DNA from 3 places in the Pelorhabdus rhamnosifermentans genome. Region 3 is predicted to be linked to each of the others. Evidence: riboswitches for the same ligand, from Rfam matches in the RefSeq annotation. Region 3 holds a riboswitch; each other region holds the start of a gene.

Region 1 (4,801 bases), on a different contig from region 3:
CTTCCAAACCGCCTTTGATACCAAAGGTAAAGATCGAACCAGCGCCTTTCGACAAATACTTTTTCGCCAGATCATGATAAGGATTGCCTGCTAATTCCGGATAATTCACCCAAGAAACCTTTGGATGATTATTTAAGAATTCAGCTATTTTCCGTGTATTCTCCACATGTCTTTCAATTCGTAAAGAAAGCGTTTCCAGTCCTTGAATCAATAAAAATGCATTAAACGGACTCAGCGTAGCCCCCATGTTACGGAGCAGTTGAACTCGGGCTTTTAAGATATAGGCGGGCTTACCTAAATCCTGTGCATACCTTAGTCCGCCGTAACTCTTATCTGGCGTTGTAAAATCAGGAAATTTTCCGCTTGCAATCCAATCAAAATTGCCTGAATCAACAATAATGCCACCTAAAGTAGAACCATGTCCACCAATAAATTTCGTTGCCGAATGAACAACAATATCGGCACCATATTCAATCGGTCTTACAAGGTAGGGCGTGCCAAAAGTATTATCAATAATAAAAGGAATTTTATTTTCATGGGCAATGTTCGCAACAGCCTCAATATCAAGCACATTGATACGCGGATTGCCAATCGTTTCGGCATAAACGGCCTTAGTTTTCTCCGTAATGGCCTTTCTAAAGTTTTCAGGATCATCAGGATTCACTAGCACAACATGAATGCCGATTTTCTGTAAGGTTACGGTAAACAATTCATAAGTGCCGCCATATAACGTACTTGCTGCAACAATTTCATCACCAGCATTGGCAACATTCAAAATGGCATACAAAATAGCAGATAAGCCAGAAGCTGTGGCAAGTGCACCGACGCCGCCCTCTAATTCGGCCACTCTTTTTTCTAACACATCCGTCGTTGGGTTCATAATGCGTGTATAAACGTTGCCACTCTCTTTTAACTGAAAGAGATTTGCAGCGTGCTCAGCATCATTAAATACATAAGATGTTGTCTGATAAATCGGAACAGCTCTTGATCCTGTTGTTGGATCAGGTACCTGACCGGCATGAACTTGTAATGTTTCAAAACTTAATTTTTTTTCACTCATTTTACTCTCTCCCTTTCAATTGTTAGCCAATTTCATTTAAATTGTATGGTGTTTCCTGATATACGTAATAATTAAGCCAGTTTGAAAATAATAGGTTCGCATGCCCCCTCCACTTTACAATCGGTTGTTTTGCAGGATCATCCCCAGGATAATAATTTTGCGGAACATGTATATGAAGTCCGTTAGATACATCTCTGTCATACTCTCTTTTTAATGTCAGAGGATCATATTCGGAATGTCCTGTCACAAAAATTTGGCGGCCACCTTTTGTTGCCACTAAATAAGCGCCTGCTTCACTCGACTCAGACAAAATTTCTAGTTCAGAAACTTTTTCAATATCCTCCCTTTTAACTTCTGTATGTCTCGAATGAGGAACAAAGAAAACATCATCAAATCCCCGCATCAACCGTACATTTTTTTTGTTGATTGTATGAGGAAAAACGCCAAATATTTTTTCTGGCAGCAAATACTTCGGAATACCAAAATGATAGTATAGCCCGGCCTGAGCTGCCCAACAGATATGTAAAGTCGAATAGACATGCAGTCGACTCCACTCCATAATCTGGATCAGTTCTGGCCAATAATCGACATCAGAAAAATTCATCTGTTCAACAGGTGCACCCGTAATAATCATGCCATCGAATTTTTTGTCTTGAATGTCTTCGAATAGCTCATAATATTTGACTAAATGTGCCTTCGGTGTATTACGGGAAGAATGTGATTTTGGATAAAGCAATGTAATGTCGATTTGTAAAGGCGAATTACTTAAGAGCCTTAGTATTTGCGTTTCAGTCGTAATTTTGTCAGGCATCAGGTTTAAAATAATAATATTCAGTGGCCGAATATCCTGATGAAAAGCCCGCTCCTCATTAATAACAAAAATGTTTTCATTGTTCAAAACTTCAGTTGACGGAAGATCATTTGGTATGTTTATTGGCATATGCTCCAACCCCTTCTTAAAAAGAATAGCCTCTTTCAATTGAAAGAGGCTATTCTATGAACTACTACCCTCTCTCATCTTTCAATGCGAACATCGCAGGAATTGGCACCGTGATATTTAAATAAATACCGGTTGCCGGGTTTCATCGGGCCAGTCCCTCCACCACTCTAGATAAGAAATCAAGACTATTCAATTGTAAAAGAAAAGGCCAAGCATAGGATCCCATCCTCATGCTTAGCCTTCAATTTTTTTGATCAGCTAAGTCAGTAACTTTTTGCTTTTTTATCATCTTACACCATTACAATCTTTCCGTCAAGAAAATTTTCTGGTTTTTTCGAAAGGCCAATACTGTGACCTGATTCCAATTGTTCCTTACTGCCTGATTCAAAACCGGCGCAATGCTTGACACATTAAACTGGGGACCAAATTCATGATTAATCATTGTCTCTTATATGCCATCACCATTAAGACCCACAAGTGAAGGAAATCGTTGTTTTTCCGTGCGATCAATTTGGACGATTTTCCCATCTTTAATGACAATAACCACTTGACCAAACTCTAAGGCTTGACAAGCCTCCAGAATACCCGCCCTCGCAGCCGCATAATTGCAACCTCTGCGGATATTTTTTTCCGGCTTGGCCAGTGTTTCCAAATCGCACGGACGGATCTTTTCATTTCGCTCAATTTGAATCAAACGAAAATTCTGCGTCATTAACGTAATATTGCCATGACCAATATCTTTTACAATAGCCATAATCTGCTCCAATGCCTCCGACGTAATTGAATGCTTTTTTGCCAACATTTCCATTCCCCTCTCGATCATTTTAAAAAAACAGAGGTAAAAAAAATAACCCTTTTATAAGAAAAAGGGTTAGTAAGAACCACCTTCTCTCATCTTCCAGGAATCATCCTGTTGGAATTAGCACCTTGCGCAAGCGCCGGTTGCCGGGTGTCATCGGGCCAGTCCCTCGACCACTCTTTATAAGAGTCTTACTATAAAAGTTGACTAAACTGGATAAACGATTTTCTCTGGACTATTTGAGTGCGGCATTCATGCTGCCTGTATAATAACCAGTTAAATCTAAGGTAACAAAAGTAAAACCAAGGTTTTTGAGCTGTTCAACAACCTTTTGTCGCACTTCAATCTGACTGAATTGGTGAATCTGATTGGCATCTACTTCAATCCGCGCCAAATTGCCATGATGTCTGACCCTGACTTGACCGGGACAAATCCTTTTGATAAATTCCTCAGCCTGCTCAATTTGACTCAGTCGTTCTGCCGTTATTTTTTCTCCGTAAGCTACGCGGGATGATAAACAAGCGGCACTCGGTTTATCCCACGTCGGAAGTCCCCATTCTTTCGACAACTGACGAATTTCGTTTTTTGTTAATCCCGCTTCAAGAAGTGGTGAAGCCACTTTGTTAAGTTCTTCAACAGCTTTCATTCCTGGCCGAAAATCCTCGGCATCATCAGCATTGGATCCTTCAAGTACCCAGTCATAACCCGTGTTGTTCGCCCATCTAGCAATTTCACTAAAACGAGTCTTTTTACAAAAATAACAGCGCTGTGCATTATTTACAACAAAATTTTCATCACCGAGTTCATTAATAGCTAAAAGAACATGACGAATTCCTATTCGTTTGGCAAACTTCACTGTTTCTTGCTTTTCACTTTCAGGCAATGTAGGCGAATAGGCTGTCACAGCGACGGCTTTCTCACCTAAAATCTTGGCTGCAGCCGCAGCTAAGAACGTACTGTCCACACCGCCGGAAAAACCAATTACCACACTTTCAAAGTTTTGCAGTAATTCATTAAGCCTTATGAGTTTCTGCTGCACAATCTCCATATAAATTCTCCTTTAAATAACAAAAAAGACTAACTACATCCCTTGATAGAGACATAATTAGCCTTCAGTTTTTCTGATCAGCTACTAACAATATAAACATTTGTTATAAATTTAGCACAATCCATAGGCTTTTGTCAATTCCAATATTTAGCCTTTGACCATTTATTTTCATATGTTCCATACACCACTGATGCACAATTTTCCCTTTAGCAGGAGTATAATGACTTTTCATCGTATTTATTTAGTATATTTTTTATTTTAAGGAGGAACACCATGCAATCTTTTCACAAACATCTCATCACAGCGATAGCCGTTTTAGCCATCTTTTCAGTTGGCTTTTTTGCTGGCTGCAGCCAAAAACCGCTGACATCAGCCCAGACAAAAACAGCCCAACAAACTCCCCCTTCCATGCCTGAGCAAGTCAAAGGCGTACATAACGTCTCTGCTACAGGAACCATTGATGTTGCCTTTTCACCGCACGGCGGCATTACGGCGATGATCGTAGACGAAATTTCTAAGGCCAAGCACAGTATCCAAATTCAAGCTTATAGCTTTACATCACAGCCCATTATGAACGCCCTGATGGATGCAAAAAAACGCGGCGTCGATGTACGCATTATTATCGATAAAAGCAATATTGAAGGAACAGACTCCCGCGGCCAGCATGAAAAAGAATTACTGAACTCTCTCGTGGATAGCGGCATTACCATGAAAGTGGATTCAGAATTTCAGATTGCTCACAGCAAAGTCATGATTATCGATAGCCAAGATGTCATTACAGGATCATTTAACTTTACGGCCAGTGCCGAAAATAATAATGCTGAAAACTGCTTAATTCTTCATAGCAACAAAGCCCTTGCTGCCGAATATATAAAAAATTGGCAATGGCGCTGGGATGCAACGACTACTTATAGTAAATAATCAGCAGCTTCTACAAAAAAGCAGTCATATCAT
Region 2 (4,801 bases), on a different contig from region 3:
ACAGCAAATATCATTGGGAAAATAGCGAATGGTATTGCTGATGATATGCTTTCAACGACAGTGATGGCGACGAAAGCGCCGGTGATTTTTGCACCAGCCATGAACACACAGATGTATTGCAATCCGATTGTGCAAAAAAATATCCAGGAACTTACATTGCTTGGTTATCAGTTTATAGAACCTGCGCGCGGGCTACTCGCTTGCGGTACTGAAGGTGTGGGGCGTTTGCCAGATCCTTGTGATATCGTGAATTTTGTCGTCGACCATGTTGCTGCTGAGAATGATTTTGCAGGAAAAAATTTATTAGTCACAGCAGGCGGTACAAGGGAAGCCATTGACCCTGTCCGTTATATCGGCAATCGTTCAAGCGGGAAAATGGGTTACGCCATTGCAGCACAAGCCGCACGCCGCGGGGCAAAGGTGATTCTTGTTTCAGGTGCAACAGGACTTTCCCATCCGCCGAATGTTACGGTGGTTAAAGTGGAAAGTGCTGCTGAAATGCGCGAGGAAGTGCTGAAGAATTTTTTTTCCTGTGATATTGTTGTGAAAGCGGCCGCTGTGGCTGATTATCGTCCTGAAGTTGCTGAGATGCAAAAAATCAAAAAGAATGATGATACGCTTATTTTAAAATTAACAAAAAATCCGGATATTTTGCGGGAATTGGGTCAAATTAAAGAAAGACAGCTTCTTGTTGGTTTTGCTGCTGAGACACAAAATGTTGTGAATTATGCAAAGAAAAAATTGAACGAGAAAAATTTAGATATGATTGTGGCCAATGATGTTACAGCGCCTGGCGCTGGATTTAATGTCGACACGAATATTGCCAAACTTCTTTTTCGGGATGGAAAAATCGTTGATTTGCCGCAAATGCCGAAGGAGAAGCTTGCTTGTTGTATTCTCGACTATATTCGCGAATTAGTTACAAATAGGACTTGATTTTTTTGGGTATTTGCTATACAATTTTATTGGTAAAATACATATCGACTCATCAAGAGATGGTGGAGGGACTGGCCCGATGATACTGCGGCAACCATTTAGTTTAGGCTAAAACGGTGCCAATTCCGGCGAGAGATTCTTGCGAGATGGGAGAGAAATAATCGCTCCCCTTGTTGTGGGAGCTTTTTGTTATGCAAATGATGATTTAGGAGGGATTTATTATGGCAAATAGACAGCAGTTTTTTACATCTGAATCAGTTACTGAAGGACATCCCGATAAGATAGCTGATCAAATATCGGATAGTATTTTAGATGCTTTAATTGGGCAGGACCCCTTTGCCAGAGTGGCTTGTGAGACTCTTATTACAACAGGGCAGGTTCATGTGGCTGGCGAAATTACAACAAATTGTTATGTCGATATACCGAAAATTGTGCGCAATACAATTAAAGATATTGGTTATACGCGGGCAAAATTTGGGTTTGACGGTGACACGTGCGGCGTGTTAATTTCCATTGATGAGCAATCAGCCGATATTGCGATGGGAGTTGATAAAGCCCTGGAAGCTAAAAAAGGTGAAATGGAGATCGATGCTATTGGGGCAGGAGACCAAGGCATGATGTTTGGTTATGCAACAAATGAAACAGATGATTTCATGCCTTTGCCGATTTCTTTGGCTCATAAACTTTCTCTTCAGTTATCATCGGTAAGAAAGTCAAATAAATTGCCTTATTTGCGTCCGGATGGTAAAACACAGGTTACTGTGGAATATGTTGATGGCAAGCCAAAACGGATTGATACCATTGTTATTTCGACTCAGCACGGACCTGAAGTGGACTTAAAAACGATTGAGGAAGATCTTGTTGCTCATGTGATTAAACCGATTGTTCCGAGTGAATTACTTGATAATGATACGAAATATTATATTAATCCAACAGGCCGTTTTGTTGTGGGGGGGCCTCAGGGGGATTGTGGGCTGACAGGCCGGAAAATTATTGTTGATACTTATGGCGGGATGGCTCGTCATGGCGGCGGTGCTTTTTCAGGCAAGGATCCAACGAAGGTAGACCGCAGTGGTGCTTATGCTGCTCGTTATGTGGCTAAAAATATTGTGGCAGGTGGTTTGGCTGATAAATGCGAAATTCAGCTTGCTTATGCCATTGGTGTTGCTCAGCCTGTTTCTATTTTAGTTGAAACATTTGATACAGGTAAAGTGGATGATGCTGTTATTGTAGCGCTTGTGAAGAAACATTTTGATTTGCGTCCAGCAGGAATTATTAAAATGCTTGATTTGCGCCGTCCTATTTATCGTCAGACAGCAGCTTATGGACATTTTGGTCGCAATGATCTAAATCTGCCTTGGGAGAAGACAGATAAAGCGGCTATTCTTCGGCAGGAAGCAGGTTTGTAAACTTTTTTTCGATAGAAAACTTCTTGTGCGGTCATACTAATAACACGTTTATGATTGATTTTGAAGTACGAAGAGTAGTAAAAATTGCTTATTGTTGACAGGAGATGATAACATGAAAGTTCGTTTTTCGTCACCACGAAATCACAAGATAAGGCGTTTTTTCAAACGATCTCCCATGGATACAGGTTATGATGATTGGTTGCCTGATGAACAAGATGCAAACTGCTTTTCAGACAAAACGGAGTTTTTAGCAGGGATCGATGATTTTTTGGCGAAATAAAAATAAGTAATTTATTTTAAGTAAGGAGGCTATTTTTAGTCTCCTTACTTTTTATTGAGTGGTGAAAGTATGACGAAGGTAGCCGAAGTATTTGTGAATATTACAGCAAAGTCACTTGACAAGGCTTTTACCTATTTAATTCCGGGACATCTCAAGGTGACAGTGGGGTGTCGTGTTGTTGTGCCCTTTGGACCTAGGCGGGTTGAGGGTTTTGTCTTGGATGTTAAGGATACGGTAGTAGAGCATGATTCGTTAAAATTCATTTTATCCTCTTTAGATGAAAGCCCTTGGTTTGATTCTGCCATGATTGCAACAGCTCATGCTATTGCTGATTATTATTTATGTTCCTTATCGGATGCTTTACGTCTCTTTATTCCGGGTAAAAGTGGTATTACATCCAAATCAGGCTATGTTTTGAATGAAAAGTTATCTGATTCAGAGAGATCTATGCTGCTAACTGAACTGGGTGATGAACAACAAAAGCTTTTTCAGCTTATTGCCAGCCAGAAATTTGTGACTCAAAAAGACTTGGAGCGACAGGGGATAGGCAAAGGGAATGCCATAAAGGGGCTTATTGATAAAGGATTAGTGTCTGTGAAAATTCTTACAGTCAAAAAGGCCTCAATTAAAACGGAAAAGGTAGTTACTCTTTGTTTAGACCTGGACAAACTTCAGGATGTTGACTTGTCTCATAAACCAGCGCAGCAAAAACTTCTCACGCTACTTAAAGCGCATAGCTATTCATGGAAAGAATTGAAACAGCAAGGTATTCAACTGGCTACAGCCAAAAAGCTTGTCCAAGCCGGACTGATTGAGATGCAGGAAATCCAAGTTTTACGGAATAGTTATCATAAGCCACAGCAAGATGCTGCGCCACCTTGTTATACAGTTGAGCAGCAAGCTGTTCTTGAAAAAATTATTCCGACAATTCAGGCTGGAAAGTTCAAAACCTTTTTACTGCATGGTGTGACAGGTAGCGGCAAAACAGAAGTCTATCTTGCCGCAGCGGCTGCAGCTCGTAAGCAAGGTAAACAAGTCATTGTCCTTGTCCCGGAAATTGCTCTCACTGGGCAAATTGTTCGGCGCTTTCAAGCAAGATTTGGTGATGATGTGGTTGTCATTCATAGCCGTTTAAGCTTAGGTGAACGATTTGATGGTTTTCAGCGAATGAAAGAAGAAAGTGCGGGGATTGTGATTGGTGCTCGCTCGGCGTTATTTGCGCCCGCTCATTATTTAGGACTGATTATTCTTGATGAAGAGCATGAGTTTACGTATAAACAAGAAGAAACACCTCGCTATCATGCCCGGACAGTCGCTGTCTTTCGCGCTTCCAAGACAGGCGCAACGGTTATTTTGGGGAGCGCGACTCCGTCCTTGGAAAGTTTTTATGAAGCCGAGCAGGGGCATTATCAATTGCTATCTTTAACGAAACGCATTGATGGCTCTGTTATGCCGCACGTGACTGTTGTGGATTTGGCAGCGAAGATGAAAGAAGGAAAGCGTTCTATCATTTCTGATGAGTTGGCTGAGTTACTTGTTCGTACAGTCAGCCACAAGCAGCAAGCCATCGTTTTGATTAATCGACGCGGTTATTCCACGTTTGTTTTGTGCCGGGAATGTGGTCATGTTATTCGCTGCCCCCATTGTGCCATTGCCTTGGTTTATCATGCTGTAGGAAAACAATTGAAATGTCATTATTGCCGCCAGACTTTTCCTTTGCCTGATGTTTGTCCAGCCTGTCAGAGTCGTTATATTAAATATTTTGGGACAGGAACTCAAAAGGTCGAAGAAGAACTTGTGAGGTTATTGCCTGAGGCTCAAATTGTGCGGATGGACCAGGATACGACAGCAAGAAAATTTGCGCATGATCAGATATTAACGGACTTTGCCAAGGGGAAACAGGATGTACTGCTTGGGACACAGATGGTTGCTAAGGGGCATGATATTCCCAATGTTACTGCAGTAGGGGTTATTTCAGCTGATACAGCGCTTAATTTGCCTGATTTTCGTTCAGCCGAACGAACCTTTGCCTTAATTACCCAAGCAGCCGGCCGGGCTGGACGGGGAACGAAGGCCGGGGAGGTTGTTGTGCAAACCTATAATCCTGAGCACTATGCAATTTCTTGTGCTGCCGGACATGATTATGAGGGCTTTTATCAAGAAGAAATCAAATTTC
Region 3 (4,801 bases):
TGACAGGCAACTTCAACTTGATCTAAAGAAACCAGCGGAACCTGACTCAACCGAATATGCCGCGTAATACGCGTAATAAGTAAAACAATGATCAAGAAAATAATAATAACAAGCAGTTGTTCCATCACATACGTCACCTTCATGTTACTATCTTGTATCTATTTTTATTCGCCTATACAAAAAAAGTTGCTTGGTCTAGTGCAAACTCACCCCTGTTCATAAATCAATTAAAATAGTATTACGAAATTATTTTAGATAATAATTTATTTGCTTATACGGAAATTTTTGCCTTTCGTTTTTTTGTTATAAAAGTCATAAAAAAGCGACTTTATCACATGATGCAATAAAGTCGCTTATCTGCTTATCATTCTTTAGAAGGCTGGTACAACAGCTCCTTGATATTTATCTTGGATAAATTTCCTTACTTCATCAGAATTTAAGATTTTTGATAACTTTTGAATCTCCGGACGATTTTCGTCACCTTTCCGGATGGCTAAAATATTCACGTAAGGAGAATTCTTATCTTCAATAATAAGTGCATCCTTTGTTGGCACAAGCTTGGCCTCCAGAGCATAATTCGTGTTGATCACAGCGGCAGTCACATCATCCAAGGCCCGCGGCAAAAGTGGTGCTTCTAATTCACGAAACTTTAAATTTTTGGGGTTCTCGGCGATATCGCTTACTGTCGCTTTAATACCCACGCCCTCTTTCAGTTTAATCAGACCGGCTTTTTCCAGCAAAGCCAAAGCCCGTCCGGCATTTGTCGGATCACTCGGCACAGCAATCTCAGCACCCGAAGCAATGTCAGCAAGGTTTTTCACCTTTTTCGAATAAACACCCATGGGCTCAATGTGTACAGGAACCGTATAGGTCAATGGCAAATTATGCTCTGAAGCAAATTTCTCTAAATAAGGAATGTGTTGAAAAAAGTTAGCATCTAATTCCTTATCAGCTAATGCCGTATTGGGCTGAACATAATCACTAAACTCAACAATTTGTAAATCAATTCCTTCTTTTTCTAATAGCGGCTTCACAAAGTTTAGAATTTCCGCGTGAGGTACAGCCGTAGCCCCCACTTTGAGAACGGTTTTAGCCTGAGTCCCATTATTTGAATTATTTGCTGTATTACCGCCGCAGCCAGTTAATAGAAATACGAAAGATAAGACTAACGAAAAAATACCAATAAACTTTTTCATTATAAACACCCTTTCCAGTCATACTAATTTTAATGATAGAATAAACAAAGCTAAAGAATCCGTATTAAATAAAACAAACCCCCTTCCGAGGAAAGGGGTAAACGTTTAGTTGCGTTCCACTTTTCCCCTCATCTTCCAGAACAAAATTGTCCTGCTGGATTTAGCACCACCGCATTGCTGCAGGTTGCCGGGTGTCATTGGGCCAGTCCCTCGACCACTCTGGATAAGAGTCACAGTAATATTAAATTATCGTGTAACATTAAATTAATGTTATCATTTACTTTACAAAGCTGTCAATACTTTTTTATTTTTAAATTTTACCTATTTGGCGTTCAACAAGCCTTCCCATTTCGCTTGTTGTCACTTGCGTCATACCCGATTGAACTAAATCAATTGTACCATACCCTTCTTCAAGTACCTTATCTACAGCCGCCTCAATCAGGCAAGCTGCTGCTTCTTCCTTTAAAGAATAACGCAGTAAAAGCGCAGCAGAAAGAATTGTTCCCAGAGGATTGGCCAGACCACGGCCCGCAATATCCGGTGCCGAACCGTGAATAGGCTCGTAAAGCCCCGTACCGCTACCAATACTTGCCGAAGGCAACATGCCAATCGACCCGGCAATCACGGCCGCCTCATCACTTAAAATATCACCAAACAAATTATTTGTCACAATCACATCAAATTGCTTGGGCGCTAAAATCAGCTGCATGGCACAATTATCAACGTACAAGTGATTGACCTTAATCTCCGGTTCAGTTGCTGCCAATTTTTCAACTGTCCGTCTCCATAAACGTGACGTTGCCAAAACATTGGCCTTATCAACAGATGTCACCTTATTCCGACGCAACTTTGCCGCTCGAAAAGCAAACCGCGTAATCCGTTCTATTTCAGGCACACTGTAACTTTCCTTGTCAAATGCCTGTTCCACACCATCCTGCACAGCCCCTTCCTGCCGTTCACCATAATAAATGCCACCACTCAATTCCCGAACAATGAGAATATCCACACCTGTAACCTTTTCAGCCTTGAGGGGAGAACGTTCCGCAAGTATGGCAGGTACCCGAATGGGGCGTAAATTTGCATAAAGCTCCAATGACTGCCGTAACCCTAAAATGGCCTTTTCCGCCCGTAGTTCCGGCTCGACAGTATCCCATTGAGGTCCGCCCACAGCACCAAGCAGTACGGCATCAGCCTTGTGCGCTGCTGCCAGCGTCTCTTTAGGCAAGGGATGACCGACAGCATCAATGGCCGCACCTCCTGCTAGACAAGACGTAAACTCAGCCGATTTTCCATACTGCTTGAGTGCCGCTTGAAGTACGCGCTGCGCTTCAGCTACGATTTCCGGACCGATTCCATCGCCGCCAATGACTGCAACATCATAACTCATGATTCCGCCTCCTTGAGATATTCAATCAATCCACCGGCTGTAACAATTTTTTGAATAAATTCCGGCAGAGGTTCAGCCTGAAAAGTATCTCCGGTTGTCACATTATGAATCTGTCCAGCAGCTAAATCGATTTCCAGTTCGTCTCCGGCATGAATTTCCTTAACTTGAGTACCGATTTCCAGCATGGGAAGCCCAATATTAATGGCATTACGGTAAAAAATTCGTGCAAAGCTCTCCGCAATCACGCAAGGTACGCCACAACCTTTGATAGCAAGAGGCGCATGTTCCCGTGACGAACCGCAGCCAAAATTCCGACCTGCCACTAAAATATCGCCTGCTGCTACCTTTCCGGCAAAAGACGCATCAATATCTTCCATGCAATGTTTGGCCAATTCTCGTGGTTCAGCTGTCACTAAATAACGAGCAGGAATAATCACATCTGTATCTACATTATCTCCATAACGCCATACTTTTCCCGTTAACATACGAATACCTCCTCAGGACTTGCAATTTTACCCGCAATAGCACTTGCTGCCGCAACAGCCGGACCGGCCAGATAGATTTCACTATCAATATGTCCCATACGACCGCGGAAGTTGCGATTCGTTGTGGAAACAGCTTTTTCCCCCTTGGCAAGTATGCCCATATAGCCGCCAAGACAAGGACCGCAAGTAGGCGTACTCACAACAGCACCCGCCGTAATAAATATCTCAACATAACCTTTTTTCACTGCTTCTAAATAAACGGCCTGACTGCCTGGTATAATAATGGTTCGAACTTTCGGATGAACCTTTCTTCCTTGAAAAATCTCAGCCGCTTGCGCCAAGTCCTCAATCCGTCCGTTCGTACAGGAACCAATGACAACTTGGTCAATGGCCGTATCAGACAAATCGATAGCAGCTTTCACGTTTTCAGGTAAATGCGGCAAAGCAACAACAGGCCGTAATGCCGATAAATCCAGGGTAATCTGACGGTCATAGGCCGCCCCAACATCCGCCACAACCTTGTTCCACACCTTGTTCGTCCGGCCTGCCAGATACTTTTCCGTCTGCTCATCAACAGGAAAAATTCCATTTTTCGCCCCGGCTTCAATGGCCATGTTAGAAATAGTGAATCGATCAGCCATCGTAAGCTCTTGGATACCAGGACCTATAAATTCCAGTGACTGATAACGGGCGCCTTCAACACCGACACGACTGATGAGCGTCAAAATAACATCCTTACCACTCACCCACCGCGGTAATTTTCCAATGACATCAACTTTAATGGACGAGGGCACTTTAAACCACGTACGGCCTGTCGCCATAGCAGCTCCCATATCTGTGGAACCGACACCTGTTGCAAAAGCCCCCAATGCGCCATAGGTACAGGTATGAGAATCAGCGCCAATAATAACCTCACCTGGCGCAACCAAGCCACTTTCAGGTAGCAACACATGTTCAATGCCCATGCGCCCCACCTCAAAAAAATGGGTAATATCATGCTTGCGGGCAAATTCCCGAACAGCACGCACCATTTCAGCGGATTTAATGTCTTTATTAGGTACAAAGTGATCAGGTACAAGAACAATCTTGTCTTTATCAAAAACCCCTTTGCCAATTCTGTTAAATTCCTTAATGGCTGGCGGCGTTGTAATATCGTTACCAAGAACAATATCTACGTGACATTCAATAAGCTGCCCTGGCTCTACACTGTCCATTCCGGCATGGCTGGCTAAAATTTTTTCCGTCATCGTCATCGATCTCATACTAATTCACTCCTACATTAGCAGCAACTGTGCCACTTGCTGCACATAATTTATTTACGGCCTGCAAATAGGCCTTCGCACTTGATTCAATAATATCCGTACTAATGCCGCGTCCACTATAAATCCGTCCGTCTCTTTCCACCCTGACAAGGGCTTCACCTAAGGCATCTTCCCCAGAAGTTACCGCTTTGAGTTGAAAGTCTTTCAAAACAATATCCTGATTCATGCTAGCCGCAATCGCATTGAAGAGTGCATCAAGCGGACCTGAACCCGCACAGGCCTTTTCAATAATTCCATGATCTGTCTCGATCCGTACCGTAGCGGTGGCCATCGCCTCATTACCACTAATAACTTGATGAGACAGCAGTCTAAACTTCTCGTATATTTCGGTCGTTTTTTCGGTAATCAAAGCCTCAAGGTCTTCATCAAAAATTGTTTTCTTACGATCAGCCAATTCCTTAAACTTCATAA

Evidence for each region. A riboswitch is a leader RNA that binds a small molecule or an ion and turns the genes downstream of it on or off. The one in region 3 is predicted to bind S-adenosylmethionine.
Region 1: it holds a riboswitch for S-adenosylmethionine, as region 3 does, so the genes downstream of both, Ga0466249_RS10615 (YezD family protein) here and Ga0466249_RS16210 (MetQ/NlpA family ABC transporter substrate-binding protein) in region 3, are expected to answer to the same signal.
Region 2: it holds a riboswitch for S-adenosylmethionine, as region 3 does, so the genes downstream of both, metK (methionine adenosyltransferase) here and Ga0466249_RS16210 (MetQ/NlpA family ABC transporter substrate-binding protein) in region 3, are expected to answer to the same signal.

What each region holds. Positions count from the first base shown of each region.
Region 1 is NZ_JAHGVE010000007.1:184,792-189,592, reverse strand. Features, by position in the region: gene Ga0466249_RS10625 (homocysteine synthase) at 1-1,060, opposite strand, end outside; gene metA (homoserine O-acetyltransferase MetA) at 1,083-2,000, opposite strand; SAM riboswitch class I at 2,072-2,178, opposite strand; gene Ga0466249_RS10615 (YezD family protein) at 2,449-2,802, opposite strand; SAM riboswitch class I at 2,889-2,988, opposite strand; gene larE (ATP-dependent sacrificial sulfur transferase LarE) at 3,035-3,847, opposite strand; gene Ga0466249_RS10605 (phospholipase D family nuclease) at 4,121-4,768, shown strand.
Region 2 is NZ_JAHGVE010000004.1:86,794-91,594, forward strand. Features, by position in the region: gene coaBC (bifunctional phosphopantothenoylcysteine decarboxylase/phosphopantothenate--cysteine ligase CoaBC) at 1-936, shown strand, start outside; SAM riboswitch class I at 983-1,089, shown strand; gene metK (methionine adenosyltransferase) at 1,158-2,345, shown strand; gene Ga0466249_RS06515 (hypothetical protein) at 2,458-2,625, shown strand; gene priA (primosomal protein N') at 2,695-4,801, shown strand, end outside.
Region 3 is NZ_JAHGVE010000014.1:76,610-81,410, forward strand. Features, by position in the region: gene Ga0466249_RS16205 (rhodanese-like domain-containing protein) at 1-125, opposite strand, end outside; gene Ga0466249_RS16210 (MetQ/NlpA family ABC transporter substrate-binding protein) at 372-1,196, opposite strand; SAM riboswitch class I at 1,322-1,426, opposite strand; gene leuB (3-isopropylmalate dehydrogenase) at 1,507-2,583, opposite strand; gene leuD (3-isopropylmalate dehydratase small subunit) at 2,580-3,068, opposite strand; gene leuC (3-isopropylmalate dehydratase large subunit) at 3,062-4,330, opposite strand; gene Ga0466249_RS16230 (2-isopropylmalate synthase) at 4,332-4,801, opposite strand, start outside.